4 regions of the Ruegeria sp. H6 genome follow, and region 4 is predicted to be linked to each of the others. Evidence: riboswitches for the same ligand, from Rfam matches in the RefSeq annotation. Region 4 holds a riboswitch; each other region holds the start of a gene.
The links. A riboswitch is a leader RNA that binds a small molecule or an ion and turns the genes downstream of it on or off. The one in region 4 is predicted to bind cobalamin.
Positions count from the first base shown of each region.

Region 1: it holds a riboswitch for cobalamin, as region 4 does, so the genes downstream of both, ACR0AG_RS21465 (hypothetical protein) here and ACR0AG_RS04545 (DUF1636 family protein) in region 4, are expected to answer to the same signal.
Region 2: it holds a riboswitch for cobalamin, as region 4 does, so the genes downstream of both, ACR0AG_RS11975 (ABC transporter ATP-binding protein) here and ACR0AG_RS04545 (DUF1636 family protein) in region 4, are expected to answer to the same signal.
Region 3: it holds a riboswitch for cobalamin, as region 4 does, so the genes downstream of both, ACR0AG_RS11525 (energy-coupling factor ABC transporter permease) here and ACR0AG_RS04545 (DUF1636 family protein) in region 4, are expected to answer to the same signal.

Region 1 covers NZ_JBQFOA010000021.1:530-4,986, forward strand. Annotated here, with positions in the region: gene ACR0AG_RS21455 (DNA polymerase III subunit gamma/tau) at 1-1,365, opposite strand, end outside; gene ACR0AG_RS21460 (protein-tyrosine phosphatase family protein) at 1,537-2,040, shown strand; gene ACR0AG_RS21465 (hypothetical protein) at 2,041-2,448, opposite strand; cobalamin riboswitch at 2,538-2,756, opposite strand; gene ACR0AG_RS21470 (alpha/beta hydrolase family protein) at 2,855-3,748, shown strand; RNA gene ffs (signal recognition particle sRNA small type) at 3,764-3,862, opposite strand; gene ACR0AG_RS21480 (bifunctional 2',3'-cyclic-nucleotide 2'-phosphodiesterase/3'-nucleotidase) at 3,902-4,457, opposite strand, start outside.
Region 2 covers NZ_JBQFOA010000005.1:231,456-235,912, forward strand. Annotated here, with positions in the region: gene amaB (L-piperidine-6-carboxylate dehydrogenase) at 1-548, opposite strand, end outside; gene ACR0AG_RS11970 (saccharopine dehydrogenase family protein) at 567-1,673, opposite strand; cobalamin riboswitch at 1,873-2,081, shown strand; gene ACR0AG_RS11975 (ABC transporter ATP-binding protein) at 2,184-3,020, shown strand; gene ACR0AG_RS11980 (ABC transporter substrate-binding protein) at 3,017-3,964, shown strand; gene ACR0AG_RS11985 (FecCD family ABC transporter permease) at 3,966-4,457, shown strand, end outside.
Region 3 covers NZ_JBQFOA010000005.1:150,397-154,853, reverse strand. Annotated here, with positions in the region: gene infB (translation initiation factor IF-2) at 1-2,463, shown strand, start outside; cobalamin riboswitch at 2,699-2,891, shown strand; gene ACR0AG_RS11525 (energy-coupling factor ABC transporter permease) at 2,939-3,616, shown strand; gene ACR0AG_RS11520 (alpha/beta hydrolase) at 3,769-4,457, opposite strand, start outside.
Region 4 covers NZ_JBQFOA010000001.1:944,329-948,785, forward strand. Annotated here, with positions in the region: gene cobN (cobaltochelatase subunit CobN) at 1-1,440, opposite strand, end outside; gene cobW (cobalamin biosynthesis protein CobW) at 1,444-2,499, opposite strand; gene ACR0AG_RS04545 (DUF1636 family protein) at 2,496-2,876, opposite strand; cobalamin riboswitch at 2,964-3,167, opposite strand; gene ACR0AG_RS04550 (NAD(P)-dependent oxidoreductase) at 3,279-4,268, shown strand; gene ACR0AG_RS04555 (glycosyltransferase family 2 protein) at 4,416-4,457, shown strand, end outside.

The DNA of each region.
Region 1 (4,457 bases), on a different contig from region 4:
GATGAGTTCGACCACATGCTCAAACGTCGGGTACCGCGCCAGGGCGGTTTGCACATCCTGCGCCAGCGCGGCCGTTGGTGCGCCAGCGCCGCCTTGTGGGGCAGCTTGGTAGGCTGGCCGTGCCACCGCTTGCGGTTGCGCCGAAGCGGGCGCTGCGGCTGTCATCCCACCGCCCGGCCCACCGTTCGGCGGTGGGTTGGGCATATCCTGCAGCCGTTTGATCAGTTCCTCGGGGCTGGGCAGGTCGGCCACATGGGTCAGGCGGATAACGGCCATTTCTGCGGCCATCATGGCGTTGGGTGCGGCCGAGACCTCTTCGAGGGCTTTCAGCAGCATCTGCCACATCCGGGTCAGGACACGCATTGGCAGCGCTTCGGCCATTTGCTGGCCACGGGCGCGTTCATCGGGGGAAACAGTTGGATCTTCGGCAGCGTCCGGTGTGATTTTCACGACCGAGACCCAATGGGTGATCTCGGCCAGATCGCGCAGCACGGCCAGCGGATCGGCCCCTTCGGCATATTGCGCGCTCAGTTCGGTCAGAGCACCGGCCGCATCGCCGCGCAGGATCATGTCCATCAGGTCCAGAACACGGCCGCGATCTGCAAGACCCAGCATTGCACGCACTTGATCCGCGCTGGTTTCTCCGGCGCCATGCGAAATCGCCTGATCCAGCAATGATGTCGCGTCGCGGGCCGAACCTTCGGCTGCGCGGGTGATCAACGCCAGTGCATCCTCGGCGATCTGCGCGCCTTCCGCATCGGCGATCTTGCGCAAGAGGCCGATCATATCCTCGGGTTCGATCCGGCGCAGGTCGAACCGCTGGCAGCGGGACAGAACGGTGACCGGAACCTTGCGAATCTCGGTCGTGGCAAAGATGAACTTCACATGTTCGGGCGGTTCCTCAAGCGTCTTGAGCAGCGCGTTGAACGCGCTGGTCGATAGCATGTGGACCTCGTCGATGATATAGATCTTGTAGCGAGCGCTGGCGGCGCGATAGCGGACGCTGTCGATGATCTCGCGAATGTCGTTCACACCGGTGCGGCTGGCGGCGTCCATTTCCATCACGTCGACATGGCGGCCTTCCATGATGGCGGTGCAGTGTTCGCAAACACCGCAAGGTTCGGTTGTGGGTCCGCCATTGCCATCAGGCCCGATGCAGTTCATCCCCTTGGCGATGATCCGGGCGGTTGTGGTTTTGCCAGTGCCCCGGATGCCGGTCATGACAAAAGCCTGCGCGATGCGATCGGCCTCGAACGCGTTTTTCAGCGTGCGCACCATCGCGTCCTGTCCAACGAGGTCGGCAAAGGTCTCGGGGCGGTATTTGCGGGCGAGAACCTGATAGGCGGGGCTGGTCTGTTCGGTCATGTCTGCTCGGGTCGGATTCGGGACGTCGCCACAGCGTAGTGACCGCCGCTGTCCGCGTCCACAGGCGGTTGCCACGATTTTTGTTTTGGAATGTCTGGCTGTGGGGTTAGTATCCGGCGCTTATAGAATGGCACATAGATTTTCTGATCAACGTTTCGGGGGGAACGTAGAATGTCTGAGATCGTTATTCACGCGCTTCAGGTTGGCGGCGGAACGCTTGCGCTGACATCGATGCCGGGGCGTGGTGGCAACTATCCGAGTGATCTGGATGCAGTAGCGGGATGGAAGCCGGGTCTGATTCTGTCGATGGCCACCGAGGTCGAGATGATTCTGGACGGGGCCCGGGATTTTGGCGCTGACGTGCGCAGCCGGGCATGCCGATGGGTTCATCTGCCGGTCGAAGACTACGGCACACCCTGCGCCGAGGTGAATGCGCGCTGGGCGGAGGCCAGCGCTGCGGCGCGCCACGCCCTGTCTGGCGGCGGGCGCGTTCTGATCCATTGCAAAGGCGGTTGCGGCCGGTCCGGCATGGCCGTTCTGCGCCTGATGGTGGAATGCGGTGAGCATCCTGACGCCGCGCTGGAGAGGCTGCGCGCCCTGCGCCCTTGCGCCGTGGAAACCGACGAACAGATGCAGTGGGCCACCGTTCCAGCGGGCGCTTTGGTCGCTGAATAATCAGGTTGTCGGACGGCACTCGGCCGTCATCGGCGCATCTTGTGACAGGGCCAGTGCTTCGAGCATCGCAAGCGGGGGTTTGGGCAGGAAATCTACCGGGATGGCGCGTGCTTCGGTGCCAAACAACAGATCAGCGTAATCGTCCAGCTTTGATGTTTCGATAACCGGATCAGTGCCACAGAATACTCTGATTTCATCGGCCCGCGCCCGGAACCGAGCGGTGCAGCCGTGGGCGCAGAACCTCAGTTCGCTGCTGCCTTCGATTTCGAAATCAGAGCTGGTGGCCGGGGCGGCCTCGGTTATCGAAGTGGCCAGAGCACGGGCCACCTGAGCCAGTGCGGGACATGTTTTGCCGGTCCGTTGGCAGATTGTTGCCGAGAATTGGTGCGTCTTTGTCTTCCAGATCACGTCGCGCCCTCCGCGCAGTGAGCGGGGATTTGGATCGGGGAAAATCGCGCGGTGCGATCAGACCCTGCCCAGGCGCCCCGCCCGAGTTTCGGTTACAGTCTCTGATGGCAGGTCTCCTGACTTGCGGGTCGCTGCGTTGCCGACCTTCCCAGCCTTGCGGCCAGTGGTGTTTCGGCATTGCTCTCCGCCTACAGTTGCGGGGGCAGTCGCGGATTTGGTTGTGCCGGAATGTCCGAGCAGAACCGTACCGTGTTCCCTTTTCATCCCGACCCGGATTGGGTGCGGGAACCATCGCCTCATCGCTAGCGGGTTGCAGGGCCTCGAGTCAAGTCCGGGCCGTGGGTCGACGCGAGGTCATCTGCTGGGGTTCTTGACTCTGCGGTTCAATCCGTGCCGATTGAAGAAAGTGAACTGTTTGGTTCAGATTGCGTCGGGGGATCAGATGCTGGACACCCAGCGCCAAGTCGAGGTCGAAGACTTTTGGTTTCCGTCCGGATCAGCCACCCTGTCCGCGCGGTTGTATCGTCCGCTGGTCGAGCCCGAAACTGTAGTGGTTCTGAACAGTGCGACCGGCGTGCCGCGCGACTATTATAAGCATTTCGCTCAATGGCTGGCGCGGGACCGGGGGATCGCCTGCCTGACCTATGATTACAGCGGATTTGGGCATTCGCTGACCGATCGAATGCGGGATGCCACCGTCACGATGTCTGATTGGGCCTTGGTGGATATGCCTGCGGCGCGGGCCGAAATGCGCCGCCGGTATCCAATGGCGCAGCAGTGGACGATCGGGCATTCAATTGGCGGTATGCTGGGACCGATCCAGCCGGATGTTGCACAGATCGACCGGTTGATTTGCGTGTGTTCCGGATTGGTGACGCTGTCCGACCACCCCTGGCCTTGTCGCGCGTTGGCCGCATTGTTCTGGTATGGCCACGTTCCGGTTCTGACACGGGCGCTGGGGTATCTGCCGGGAAGGGCGGTGGGCTTTGGCCAGGATTTGCCTGCCCGGGTCTATTGGCAATGGCGCAGATGGTGCACCAACCCGCTGAACTATGTGCCCGAGATCGGGAGCGAACTGCCGGAAGTGACGTGGTCCGATACCGCCGGATCGGTTGATCTGATCACCTTTGCCGATGATGAGATGGTTCCGCCGCAGGCCGTTTGGCGCCTGGCGGAGCTGTTTGGCCCCGGCGCGCGGCGGCATCTGATTGATCCGCAAGAGCATGGGTTGCAGACGTTAGGCCATATCGGAGCATTCGCACGGCGCAATTCAGCCATCTGGCCGCGTTTGATCGCCTGAACAGTGGGGAAATCGAGGTGAGAGGTTGGACATCGACCCAAGCGGGGCTCGTTGTGGCTGCTTCCTTCCGGACCTGACCAGGTTGGCGAGGCGCTCGCCCGCGCCAACCTCTCGCAGAGTGATATAGGCGCGTGGCCCGGAAATGGCAAGCGGTCACAAGCTGAGCTGAACCTGCAGGAATCCGTCCTTGTCGAGGCCCAGATCCTGGGGCGCAAACTCAGCCAGTTCGGTCAGGAACCGACGGGCTTTGGGACCTGTGCGCAATATCGCCTGCTCACCACCGAGCGGGGTAAATGAAAACGGTGGCCGCAACTGATCGGGTTGCAGGTCGCTTGCGTGGGCGGTGATATAATCGCTCAGCTGGTCCCGGATGTTCAGCATTGGCAGGTCCAGGGTTTGCGCCTGTTGCGCTATGGGGAAATGCCCACCGCCATTGGCCCGATAGTTGTTCATCGCCACAAGAAACCTTTGATCTGCAGTCACTTGCCGGGCGTTGTAGGTCAGGTTGCGTATGCGCGAGTGATCAGGATTGATCACGCGGCCAAGCGCGTCGAACCGGGCGGGTTGCGACAGGTCGATTTCATAAGTGAGGCCATAGATGGCATCGAAATTATGCCCGGTGCGTGTAGGATCGATCAGATCGGACGTAACATGCGGCACGATCTGGTTATAAATCCCGGCCGACATGTCCAGCCAATCCCTGATCTGC
Region 2 (4,457 bases), on a different contig from region 4:
GCGGTCAGCGGCGTCTTTTCCGACGGCTTCCAGATCACCGAATCGCCGCAGACCAGCGCCAAAGCCGCGTTCCACGACCAGACCGCCACAGGGAAGTTGAAGGCCGAGATCACGCCAACCGGCCCTGCCGGATGCCAGGTTTCCATCATCCGGTGGCCGGGGCGTTCGGAGGCGATGGTCAGACCATAAAGCTGACGCGAAAGGCCCACGGCAAAATCGCAGATGTCGATCATCTCTTGCACCTCGCCCAGGCCTTCGGACGTGATCTTGCCCGCCTCCCAGCTGACAAGCGCGCCCAGATCGTCTTTGGCCGCGCGCAATTCTTCGCCCAACAGGCGGATCAACTCGCCCCTGTGCGGGGCGGGCACAACGCGCCAGGCTTTGAACGCGGCTTGGGCCTTGCCGATGATGGTGTCCATCTCGGCCAAAGGTGTTTCGTGCACATCCGCCAGCACGCGCCCGTCAATCGGAGAGGTCACCCGCAACGTGCCACCGGTCAAAGCGTCGGTTGTCAGGTCCATATTTGCCAGTGTTGTCTCAGCAGTCATCACAACGTCTTTCATCTCTCACGCCGCCTTGTGTTGTTCGGTTACATCGCCCGCCCGGTAAAGGCGGCCAAATTCGGTGTTCAGGAAATCCGCAAGCCTCACCTGTTCTTGCCGCACGAACCCTTGCGATGGCAGCGCGCCGGTGCGCATCAGGTCAACCACACCCAGCACGCCTGCCGCGGTCGTGACCTGAATTGCGCTCCAGACCTGACCGTCGATAGTGCGGGCAAAGGATTTGTTGATCAGGGATTTCTCGCGCAGCGCACCGTTGATGGTGCCGCGCGCCGTGCAATAGACCAGAACAACGTCCTGATCCGTGCGCGGCAGGGCGTTCTCGAAGATTTCCTTCAGCAGATCGCGGCGGCGTTCCAGCCCCAGATCGTTCAGCAACAAACGCAGGATATCGCGGTGGCCCGGGTAGCGGATCGACCGATAGGACACATCCCGCGCCTTGCCATCCAGCGTTTCCGGCAATGTGCCCAACCCGCCCGATGTATTGAAGCATTCATATTCGACACCGTCATGGCCGATCAGCTCATAATCCTCCAACGGGGCGGTTTTGACCCGCTCGCCGTTCACAATGGCATCGCAGGGATTACAATATTCATTGATCAACCCATCGGTCGACCATGTCAGGTTGTATTTCAGCGCATTGGTCGGATAGAGCGGCAACGCACCGACCCGCATGTGCAAGCTGTCGATCTCGTCGAACTCATCAGCCAGGGCCGCGCCCGCGATACCCACGAACCCTGGCGCAAGCCCACATTGCGGCATGAACGCGGTGGCGCTGTCCTGTGCCAAGTCGCGGACCGCATTTGTTGCGGCGACATCTTCGGTCAGATCAAAGTAATGGGCCCCAACCGCGCGCGCCGCTTTGGCAATCGCTGGTGTTAAAAAGAAGGGCGCGGCGGAAATCACGGCGTCAAACCCTGCCAACCCTTTTTCCAACGCAGCGTCATCGCCCGCATTGATCTGACGGGTGGCCACACCCATGCCGTTCAGAATCGACAGCGCCGCCAGATCGTTGTCGGCCACCGTCACCGAATAATGAGGGGATGTTTTCAACAGCGTCGCGATCATCTGGCCGATCTTGCCAGCCCCAACCACGCAAATGTTCCAGCTCATGCAATGCCTCCAAATTCTGTTTCTTTTGAGTATGGGGTGCGATTTGTTCGGATCGCAGTGGTAATCTTGACGAATTAACCAAATATTTCATCATAATGACGGAAATTGCGTCATTTCATCGAAATTCAACCAACAGTCCAGGCCGTATTGATTGCCACGCTGCTTGATAAAATTTCTATTGACCCATGCCGCTATGTCAGGCACTCCAACCGGTGATGGTTCCCCGATTTGCACTCTGGGGATGAAAAGGGAACACGGTGCGGTGGGCCAAAACACCTCCAAGTCCGTGACTGCCCCCGCAACTGTAAGCGGTGAGCGACGCCAACAACCACTGGTCACAATTGGCCGGGAAGGATGGCCAAGCAATGATCCGCAAGTCAGGAGACCTGCCATCACCTGTTCAACCAACCCGGGGCGGGGCGTCCTGGAAGGAGGCTTTGATGGCACGCATCGAACGTGTTTACATTTTCGGCACCTTCCGCCCACGCTTGGCAGCAAGCAGAGCGGTTCATGCCACACGACATTGATCCCGACACTCAAAAGACCGACCCTGCCTTTCTGATCGCGCGCGGCCTGGAATATTACGCGCTGAACGGGGATGTTCTGTTGCAGGGCGCGTCATTCGAACTGCAGGAAGGCGCGATTCTGGCCATCGCCGGGCCAAACGGCGCCGGGAAAACCACGCTTTTGAACCTTTTGTGCGGTGCCGCCGACCTTGCACTTGGCGATGTCATCGTCGACGGGCGCAGCCTGAGATCCATGTCTGCAAAGGACCGTGCCCGCGTCATCGCGGTTGTGGGCCAGCAGGAACTTCCCGATGGTCGATTGCTGTTGCGTGACTATGTGGCGCTGGGTCAGATCCCGATCTGGGCGGATCGATCGGCCGAGGAGCACGCCGCCGAACTGACCAGAATTCTCAGGATGACCGGTCTTGAGACCCTGGCCAACAAACAGATTTCCATCCTGTCGGGTGGCGAACGTCAGCGCGCGCATATCGCGCGGGCCCTGGCACAGAACCCATCTCTGCTGTTTCTGGACGAGCCGACAAACCATCTGGACCCGGACGCCAAAGGGCGCATGCTGTCTTTGGTGGCCGATCTGGGCATCACCGTTGTGATGATCGTCCACGACCTTGTCATGATCCCTGAATTTGCCACCCATGTGGCCCTGATGAAATCCAGCCGTCTGACCAGTTTTGGTCCGGTGGCCGAGGTTCTGACACCCGAAACGGTGCGCGAGACCTTTGACGTCGACTACCTGTGCTTTCACCACGAAGGCCGGATGATCCCGGCGCTGGATATCCGAAGAACATCCAAACCCAACGAATCCAAGGAGTTTTCCATATGAAACCAATCTGGTCCGCGATGCTGGCCTCGGCCATCGCTGGCAGTGCTGCCGCACACGAAGTCACCGTCGACAATTGCGGCGAACCGCTGGTCTTTGAAGCCCAGCCCGAGCGTCTGGTCGTGCACGACATGAATATGACCGACATGGCCTTTGCGTTGGGCCTTCAGGACAAGATTGTGGGCCTGACTGGCATCACGGGCTGGTACAAGACCAGCGCCGATTTCGATACCCTGCGCGGCGACATCCCCGAGCTGGCACCCAAATATCCGACCGTCGAAAACCTTGTTGCGGTTGAGGCCGACATGTTCTTTGCCGGGTGGTACTATGGCATGAAGCCCGGTGGCGACGTCACGCCCGACACGCTGGCGCCCTTCGGTATCAAAACGATGATCCTGACGGAAAGCTGTGTGCATCTGGACAAGGACCGCCCCGAGGCCAGCATGGACCTGCTGTTTGACGATGTGCTGCGTCTGGGCAAGGTCATGCATGTCGAGGATAAGGCCGAAGCGCTGGTGTCTGGCTGGAAAGACCAGCTGTCCGCCATCGAGACCAAAACAGCCGATCTGGCAAAACCCCGCGTCTTCCTGCTGGACGGTCCCGCAGACGCGCCCTTTACGGCGGGCAAGTTCGCCATTCCCGACGCGATGATCGCTGCGGCAGGCGGCCAGAACGTGACCCATGACATGGATACAAGCTGGGGCCGCACCTCGTGGGAGGCGGTTGCAGCCTCGAACCCCGAATTCCTTGTTCTGCTGGATTATCAGACCGGAAACGGGGCCGAGGATACGTTCAGGTTCCTGCAGGAACACCCGGTGATGTCACAAACGGATGCGGTCAAGAACGAACGCTGGATCGGCCTGCGTTACGAAGAGCTGACACCGGGCCCGGCAAATATCGAGGCAATCTCGAAAATGGTTGAAGCCATGCATCCGGGCCTCAACTGATATGGGCCGAATGGGCCTTGTCTTTGTGCTGGGGGCGGTTGTTCTGACCGCCCTTTTGCTGGTGTCTACCGCCTACGGCACCACAGCCATTCCGGCCCGCGACGTGTTGGACGCGGTGTTTCTGGGTACGGGCCTGACCGACGGGGACATGTCCCCTTTGCACCGCATCGTATTTGACCTGCGCCTGCCACGCGCCTTGTTTGCTGCCGTGATCGGGGCGGGTTTGGGCGTTGTCGGGGTGGTTTTGCAAACCACCACACGCAACGATCTGGCCGATCCCTTTCTTTTTGGCCTCTCGTCCGGGGCGGCGGCGGGCGCAGTATTTGTCATCACGGTGACCGGCGACATTCTGGGGTTCTGGACCCTGCCGCTGGCGGCGTTTTGCGGCGGTCTGATTGCCTCGGGCATTGTTCTGGCGCTTGTTCATTTTCTGCGCACCAGCGCACCTGAAAAACTGATCCTGGCCGGTCTTGCAGTGTCGTTCCTGTTTTCC
Region 3 (4,457 bases), on a different contig from region 4:
GACGGCAAAAAGACATTGGGTCTTCGTGGCGGGGCACGCCCCGGAAATGTGAAACAGAGTTTCAGCCACGGACGCACCAAGAATGTCGTGGTGGAAACCAAACGCAAACGCGTGGTGGTCCCCAAGCCGGGCGCGTCCAAACCGGGTGGCGGTGCCACGCCATCAGGCGATCCTTCGCGTCGTCCCGCCGGGATTTCCGATGCGGAAATGGCGCGCCGGATGAAAGCGCTGCAGGCTGCCAAGGCCCGCGAGGCCGAAGAGGCCGCAGCCCGCGAAGCACAGGAGAAGGCCCGCGAAGAAGAACGCGCCCGTCGCCGTGCCGAACAAGAAGCCAAGGAACGCGAACAGCGCGAAGCCGAAGAAAAAGCACGTGCCAAGGCCGAGGAAGAAGAGCGTAAGCGCCAGGAAGCCGAAGAGGCTGCCAAACGTGCTGCTGCCGCTCCGGCCCCGGAAGAGGCCAAACCTGCCCGCGGTCCGGCCAACAAACCAGCCCCCGCAGCAGCCCCGCGCAAGCAGGACCGCGAACGTGAGCAGCGTGGCCGTGGTAAAGGTCGGGATGATAATCGCCGTTCCGGCAAACTGACACTGGGTCAGGCCACCGGTGGCGAAGGCAACCGCCAACGCTCAATGGCTGCGATGAAGCGCAAGCAAGAGCGTGCGCGTCAGAAGGCCATGGGCGGCACGGTCGAGCGGGAAAAGGTGATCCGCGACGTTCAGCTGCCCGAGGCGATCATGGTCTCGGAACTGGCCAACCGTATGGCCGAGCGTGTGGCTGACGTTGTAAAATCGCTGATGCAGATGGGCATGATGGTCACGCAAAACCAGACCATCGACGCCGACACCGCCGAGCTGATCATCGAGGAATTCGGCCACAAGGTGACCCGCGTCTCCGATTCGGATGTTGAAGACGTCATCAAAGAGGTCGAAGACAGCGAAGACGATCTGAAACCGCGTCCGCCGGTCATCACCATCATGGGTCACGTTGACCACGGCAAAACCTCGCTGCTGGATGCCATCCGCGACGCGCGCGTTGTGGCCGGTGAGGCCGGAGGGATCACTCAGCATATCGGCGCCTATCAGGTCAAAACCGATGGTGGCACCACGCTGACCTTCCTGGATACTCCGGGCCACGCGGCGTTTACGTCGATGCGCTCGCGCGGGGCTCAGGTCACGGATATCGTGGTTCTGGTTGTGGCCGCCGATGACGCGGTGATGCCGCAGACGATTGAGGCGATCAACCACGCCAAGGCCGCCGACGTGCCGATGATTGTGGCGATCAACAAGGTCGACAAGCCCGATGCTAACCCGGACAAGGTGCGCACCGACCTGCTGCAGCACGAAGTGATCGTCGAGAAGATGTCGGGTGAGGTTCAGGACGTCGAAGTCTCTGCCATCACCGGTCAGGGTCTGGACGAGCTGCTGGAAGCCATCGCGTTGCAAGCCGAGATTCTTGAACTGAAAGCCAACCCCGACCGCGCCGCCCAAGGTGCCGTGATCGAGGCGCAGCTGGATGTGGGCCGCGGCCCTGTGGCCACCGTTCTGGTTCAGAACGGCACGCTGCGTCAGGGCGATATCTTCGTTGTGGGTGAGCAATACGGTAAGGTCCGTGCGCTGATCAATGACAAGGGCGACCGCGTCAAAGAGGCTGGCCCCTCGGTTCCGGTCGAGGTGCTGGGTCTCAACGGCACGCCCGAAGCGGGCGACGTTCTGAACGTCACCGAGACCGAAGCGCAGGCCCGTGAGATTGCTGCCTATCGTGAGCAAGCCGCCAAGGACAAACGCGCCGCCGCCGGTGCCGCGACCACCCTTGAGCAGCTGATGCAGAAGGCCAAGGAAGACGAAAACGTCACCGAGTTGCCGATTCTGATGAAAGCAGACGTGCAGGGTTCCGCCGAAGCCATCGTCCAGGCGATGGAAAAGATCGGCAACGACGAGGTGCGCGTGCGCGTGCTGCACTCGGGCGTTGGTGCGATTACCGAAACGGATGTCGGCCTCGCCGAAGCCTCTGGTGCACCGATCTTTGGCTTTAACGTCCGTGCCAACGCATCGGCGCGGAACACGGCGAACCAGAAAGGTGTGGAGATCCGGTACTACTCGGTGATCTATGACCTTGTGGACGACGTGAAAGCCGCCGCGTCCGGCCTGCTGAGCGCAGAGATCCGCGAAAAGTTCATCGGTTACGCCGAGATCAAAGAGGTCTTCAAGGTCACCGGCGTTGGCAAGGTTGCTGGCTGTCTGGTTACCGAAGGCGTCGCTCGTCGCTCCGCTGGCGTCCGCCTGCTGCGCGACAACGTGGTGATCCACGAAGGCACACTGAAAACGCTCAAACGCTTCAAGGACGAAGTGGCCGAGGTTCAGTCGGGTCAGGAATGCGGTATGGCCTTCGAAAACTACGACGACATCCGCCCCGCCGACGTGATCGAAATCTTCGAACGCGAAGAGGTCACCCGGACGCTGGATTGATCCAGGTTTGAAGTGAAACAGATAGCGGCGACCCCTTGGGTCGCCGTTTTTCTTTGCCCTGCAGGAAGTTCCACGATCCCAATGACAAACGCGGTTGGTTTAATTGTTGTCCGGCCTCAAGAGGAAAGTGACCGAAGGTCAACTTTGCGGACAATGTGTGAATTCGCCGCGCGTGTGCAAACGTCTGCTTTATTGGATTCAAGGTCGTATTCGGTTGACCAGTTCTCATACTAGATGTCTATGCTTGAAAAGCGGTGGTCGGTCGCATTGTGACCGGCTGAAAAGGGAACGGGGTGAGAAACCTCGGCTGCCCCTGCAACTGTAAGCGGCAAGCAAGCCCGAAACTGCACCACTGACACATGTGTTGGGAAGGTCCGGGGGCGCGTTGAACCGCGAGCCAGGAGACCTGCCGCCAACGCAACCGCCGAGATTTCGGCACCAGATGCCGTCAGGAAGGACGGCAAGGAGACTTGATATGCACATTGAACCCGGCGTCGTTGATGGCGCGAAAATGGTCCTCGCCTATGGCACGGCGGCTGCCGCAGGCGGCTACTCACTGAAACTCGTTGCCCACGACCTTAAGTCACATTCAGTCATTTCATTCGGACTGCGCAGCGTTCTTGCGGTCGCTGCTGTGTTCCTCTTCTTCGAATTGTTTCCGCATTTCGCAGTTGGCATTTCGGAGGTTCACTTCATCCTTGGAACAACTATTCTCCTTCTACTAGGAGCTGGTCCGGCTGCGGTCGGCTTGGCTGGCGGGCTGCTTATTCAGGGTGCTTTGTTCGCCCCGAGCGACATGCCGATGTTCTTTGTCAACGTCACCACATTGCTTTTCCCGCTGTTCGTCATTGATGCATTGGCGAAGCGCATCATCCCAGAGCAGAAAGCCTACGTCGATTGCAGCTACAGCGAAGTCCTTAAGCTGTCATTTGCTTATCAAGGTGGTGTTATTGCGTGGGTGGCGTTTTGGGCATTCTACGGTCAGGGCTTTGGTGCCGAGAACATGTCCGCAGTAGCAAGTTTCGGTACGGCCTATCTGCTAGTAGTCGTGGTTGAACCGATTGCTGACTTGGCGGTCCTGGCGGGTGCAAAACTTCTTCGCGATACCAAACAGAGCGAATTGTTCACTCAACGGTTGTTCAATCCTGCGTAAACAACAGTTGCCAACGGCGGCCTCAAATCTGGGACCGCCAATCTTTGCCACGACTCAACTCTGCATTCAGAGCCGACGTTGGCTGCGGAACAGCACTTTGGTAGCTATGGGCTCATAGCGGACATTCGTGACGCCGCAGTAGATGCAATTGCCTATTTCGATCCCGCCAAAAACGTCCCCGCATGCATAACAATGTCGAAATGCTGCATCCCCTTCTGCAGATCGAAATTCACCGAATGCCCGGCCTTGCGAAGCAATTCTGCATAGCCTCGGCTTTGGCGGATGAATTCGGGTGTGTCACGTTCGGCCACGGTCACGCGATAACGGGGGCCGGGGCGGGGGAGATGCAGGTTTGGCGACAGGTCGTGCACCTCAACCGGGGTCAGTTGCAGCGGGTCATTCACCGGCGTGAGGCTGATCGGCTCCAGATCATAAATCCCGCTGATCAGGATCACGTCGCGCACACGAAGGCCTGCACGGGCCAGGGCATCGGCTGAGGTTGCCATGACCATGCTGGCCAGATGGGCGCCGGCGCTGTGGCCCGATAACGTAATGCGCGACGGATCAAAGCCCAGGTTGAACGCATTTGCCGCCAGCCACAGCAGTGCATTGCGGCATTCCTCGACCATGTCCCCGATCCGGGCGTCGGGGGCGAGCGTGTAGTTGAGGGTCGCAAAGGATTGCTCGGCCTCGATCAGCGCAGGGGCCATCATAGCAGACTCGCGCTGGCTGAGCGCCTGCCAATAGCCGCCATGGATGAACACATGCAGCGGCGCGCCTGTGCCTTTGGCCGGGAAAAAGTCCAGAACCTGCGACGGAGCATCTCCGTAAGAAAGGTTCT
Region 4 (4,457 bases):
CGGATCGTCCTGTGGTTGGCCCCAGACAGTTTGCAGATCTGCGCGCAGGTTTTCGGGCAGGTCGGCAAGCGTGGTTTGATAATCGGCAAGGGGCCATGAAATCCGCGAGTTCAGCAATTCCGCGGCAAGGTCTTCACCCGTTTCCCGGGGTGGTAGCCCCGGATCGGGTCGGTCGCGATCCTCGGTTTTGAAACCCTGCGTTTCAAGATCGCTCAAAATGGCCTCGGCCGAGGCCAGCGCGTCCAGACCCACGGCATGGGCCATTTGCCAATCCTTGCCGGGATAGGTGGACAGAACCAGCGCCGGGATCTGTTCGGCCTTCGGTGTATCGCGCAGGCTCAGCCAACCAGAGACGCGGTCGATGACGGCCTCGATCCGCTCGGCCTCGGGGCGGTGGGCAAAGCGGGAATATTCCAGATGGGGATCGCGTTTGCTCGGTTCCTTGAACGAGACTATGCCCGCGTTGATCCGCCCGTCCACCTCGGGCAGCACCACATGCATGGCAAGGTCGGCGGGGGACAGGCCGCGTTCGGCCTCGGCCCAGGCTTTGCGGCGCGAGGTGGCGAGGGCGACCTGAAACACCGGCACGTTGGCAGCATCCAGGGGCGAGGTGCCCGACGCGCCCTTGCCCGAGAACGAGGTGGCGTTGACAATCGCCGATGGGGCCAGCGCGGTGATGGTCTCGCGCAGCCAGTCGGCGGCGGCGGGGGCTTTGAGCGAGGGGGCAAACAGGCCAACCGCATCAAAGCCGCGTTCCCGCAACCTGCGGATCAGCGCCGCAACGGGCGCGGTGTCGGCAGAAGTCAGATAGGCCCGGTAGAAGGTCACGAGGATACGGTGCGCAGCGCCTGCAAAGGCGGCATCCGCCGGAATCACGCCCCGGTCGGGGCACCACGCGCCGCATTCCGGGATCGTCTTGGCCCCCATCACCGGCCCGGCATAGAGCCCCGCCGCCAGCGCCATCTGCGCCAGAGCGGCCTGTGCCGCGACCTCTCCACCCGTGTCACACAAATGCGCCAGCCGCCGCAGGGTCGAGACGGGTAGGGTGGAATAGTCGTCCAGCCGCGTATCTTCACGCCCGTCGGCGGGCAGGACGGCCAGCGCGATTCCCTTGGCCTGTGCCAGCGCCAGAACCTGCTGCAACCCGTAGGACCAGTACGGCACCCCGCCGATCAGGCGGATCAGGATGCCCTTGGCCCCCTCCAGCGTCTGTTCGACATAAGTGTCGACAGACAAAGGATGTTTCAGCGCCGTCAGATTGGCCAGCCGCAGGGTCGGCATCCGCCCTTCGGCCCCGCCGCCACGATGCCAGCCCGCCGCGAAAGCGCCAAGGTCGCTGTCGGAAAAGGACAGCACCACCAGATCCGCCGGGCTTTGGCCCAGATCGGTGGGGGTCTCGGTTTCCTCTAACCCATGGCTTTCGCGGAAGACAACGTGCATGACTTACTCGGCGGGCTCGGTCACGCCTGCAAGGAAATCGCGGATTTCAGCCTCTTTGATGTCGTCATGTTCGGCGATGACGACCAGGCGCGAGCGGCGATCTTCGCCGGGCTCCCATGGTCGGTCGTATTGATGGCGCACGCGGGCACCCACGGCCTGCACCAGTAGGCGCATCGGCTTGCCCTGAACAGCGGCGTACCCCTTGACGCGCAGGATGTTCAGCTCATTGGCCAGACGTTCGATTTTGGCCACCAGCGCGGCAGGATCGGTCTGTTCCGGCAACTCGACGATGATGCTTTCGAAATCGTCGTGTTCGTGATCATCATGACCATCGTGGTGGCTGGGACGCGCGTCCATGTCGTCTTCGGCGGCAGCCTCAAGCCCCAGCACGACGCGCACGTCAACCGCGCCTTCGGCAACCTCGACCACGGGCAGGGGGCGCGGAGCCTCGGCGGCGATGACCTCTCGTGCCTTGGCAACACCTTCGGGACCGGCCAGATCGGGCTTGGTCAGCAGGATGATATCGGCGCAGGAAATCTGATCCTCGAACACTTCGGACAGGGGCGTTTCGTGGTCAATCGAGTCATCTGCCAGACGCTGGGCGTCCACCGCCGCCACATTCGGCGCAAAACGACCGGCGGCCACAGCCTCGGCGTCGGCCAGAGCGATCACGCCATCCACGGTGATCTTTGACCGGATATCCGGCCAGTCGAACGCTTTCAGCAGCGGTTTGGGCAGCGCGAGGCCGGAGGTTTCGATCAGGATGTGATCAGGGCGCGGCTCCAGCGCCATCAGTGCCTCAATCGTGGGGATGAAATCATCGGCCACGGTGCAGCAGATGCAGCCATTGGCCAGTTCCATGATGTTTTCCGCCGGGCAATCCGGGATGGCGCAGGATTTCAGGATATCACCATCTACACCCACATCGCCGAACTCGTTGACCACTACGGCCAGACGCTTGCCCTGCGGGTTCTGCATCAGGTGGCGCACCAGTGTGGTCTTGCCCGAGCCCAGAAAGCCGGTGATCACAGTAACGGGGAGTTTTTCCAAGTTGCTCATTTCAGGGCTCCAATCGGGGGAATGCGGGCCGCACAGTTTTTGCGGAAATGTTCGGGGCGTTCGCGCCATTTGACCAGACCGTCCTCGGTGGCGAGGTATTTGGTCGCGCCTTCAACGATGGTTTCGACATGGTCGGATTCGTTGAGGTGCTCGTAGACAAAGGTCCAGCGATCTGGTCCGCCGCGCAGCACGATCGAGCAGCCCTCATCACAGTTCGACAGGCATTCCACTGCTTTCAGTGTGATCCCTTGTGGCAGGTCCGCCTGCTCAAGCGCTTTGTGCAGTAGGGTTCCGGGCCGTTCGGCGTCATCCTCGACAGGTAGTCCACGGCGACAGGTGGTACAAACCAGCAATTCGACCGGAGTTACGTCGGTCATCTCTCATCCCCCCAATAGGTTTCGGGGGACGGGGTTTCATGCGGGCCACGCATTGACATGGACCCAACACCGGAACACCCCGTCCGGTTTCAGTTTCGGGTGTTGGCAGGTCTCCCGGCTTGAGGATGTCAGGGTATAACCCTGTCGGATGTCCCGCCTTCCCGGCTTGCGCCAGTGGCTTTGGGCACCCTCTCCGTTCACGGTCGCGGGGGCGGCTGCGTTTGACGGAAAACCCGCTGACGCATTCCCTTTTCATCTGCTCTCACAGACACCAACAGAAGGGACATGCGGCACGCGCAGGCGACTTGTCAAGCGCGATACGACCCCTTGGGCAGCGGTAGGGTGAAAAGCGACCTGACAGCGTCGCTAGGCGGCATGAATACCTGCACCGCACATGCTGCCATGACCAAAAGCGCGAATAGGGAGTTGCGTGACATGAAAGTAGGATTCATCGGATTGGGAAATGTCGGCGGCAAGCTGTCGGGATCTCTGCTGCGCAACGGAATCGATCTGACGGTCCACGATCTGAACGCGGAATTGGTCGCCGAATTTGTCGAAAAAGGTGCCAAAGCGGCTGAAAGCCCCGCGCAGCTGATGCGCGATTGTGATGCTGTCATCACCTGCCTGCCATCACCTGCCGCCTCGGACGCGGTCATGCAAGAGATGCTGGTCGAGGTCAGGCCGGGCAAGATCTGGATGGAGATGTCGACCACTGACGAGGCCGAGGTCAAACGTCTGGGTGCCATGGTCATAGAACGGGGCGGCGCAGCCGTCGATTGCCCCGTGTCGGGCGGATGCCATCGCGCGGCCACCGGCAATATCTCGATCTTTGCGGGCTGTGATCGGGCAACGTTTGAAAGGATATTGCCATTTCTGACCAAGATGGGGCGGCGTATCCTGCATACGGGCGAATTGGGCTCGGCCTCGGTTCTGAAAGTGATGACCAACTATCTGGCCACCGCGAACCTGATCACCTGTGCCGAAGCGCTGGTGACGGCCAAAGCCGCAGGGATGGACCTGAACACGACGTATGAGGCCATCAGGATCTCGTCAGGTACGTCCTTTGTGCACGAGACGGAAAGTCAGGTCATATTGAACGGGTCGCGCGATATCTCGTTCACGATGGATCTGGTCAAGAAAGACATTGGCCTGTTTCAGGACGTGGCCGACCGTGCCGGCGTGCCGCTTGAAATCAATCCGCTGATGATCAAGATTTTCGAGGACGGCATCGCCCGGTTTGGCGAACGCGAGCTGTCGCCCAACATCATCAAACGCCTGGAAGAAGCGACAGGTCTGGATATCCGCGCGCCCGGTTTTCCACCGGAAATGACAGATGATGAACCCGAAGAGCCGGGTTACGAAGTTGTTCCCGGAAATCGCGCGGTTGTGTAGCAAAAAAGGCCAAAGCCATGCGCCCGAATGGGGCGCATACCGGTTGGACAAGGGCGCACCGGTCCTCTAAACAGCAAAGGGATAGCTTTCAGCACGCAGGCACGAGACCGGTAGATGACGGATGAGACCTTTCTCATTGTAACTACAATGAAAAACGAAGGGCCATTCATGATTGACTGGGTGGCTTAC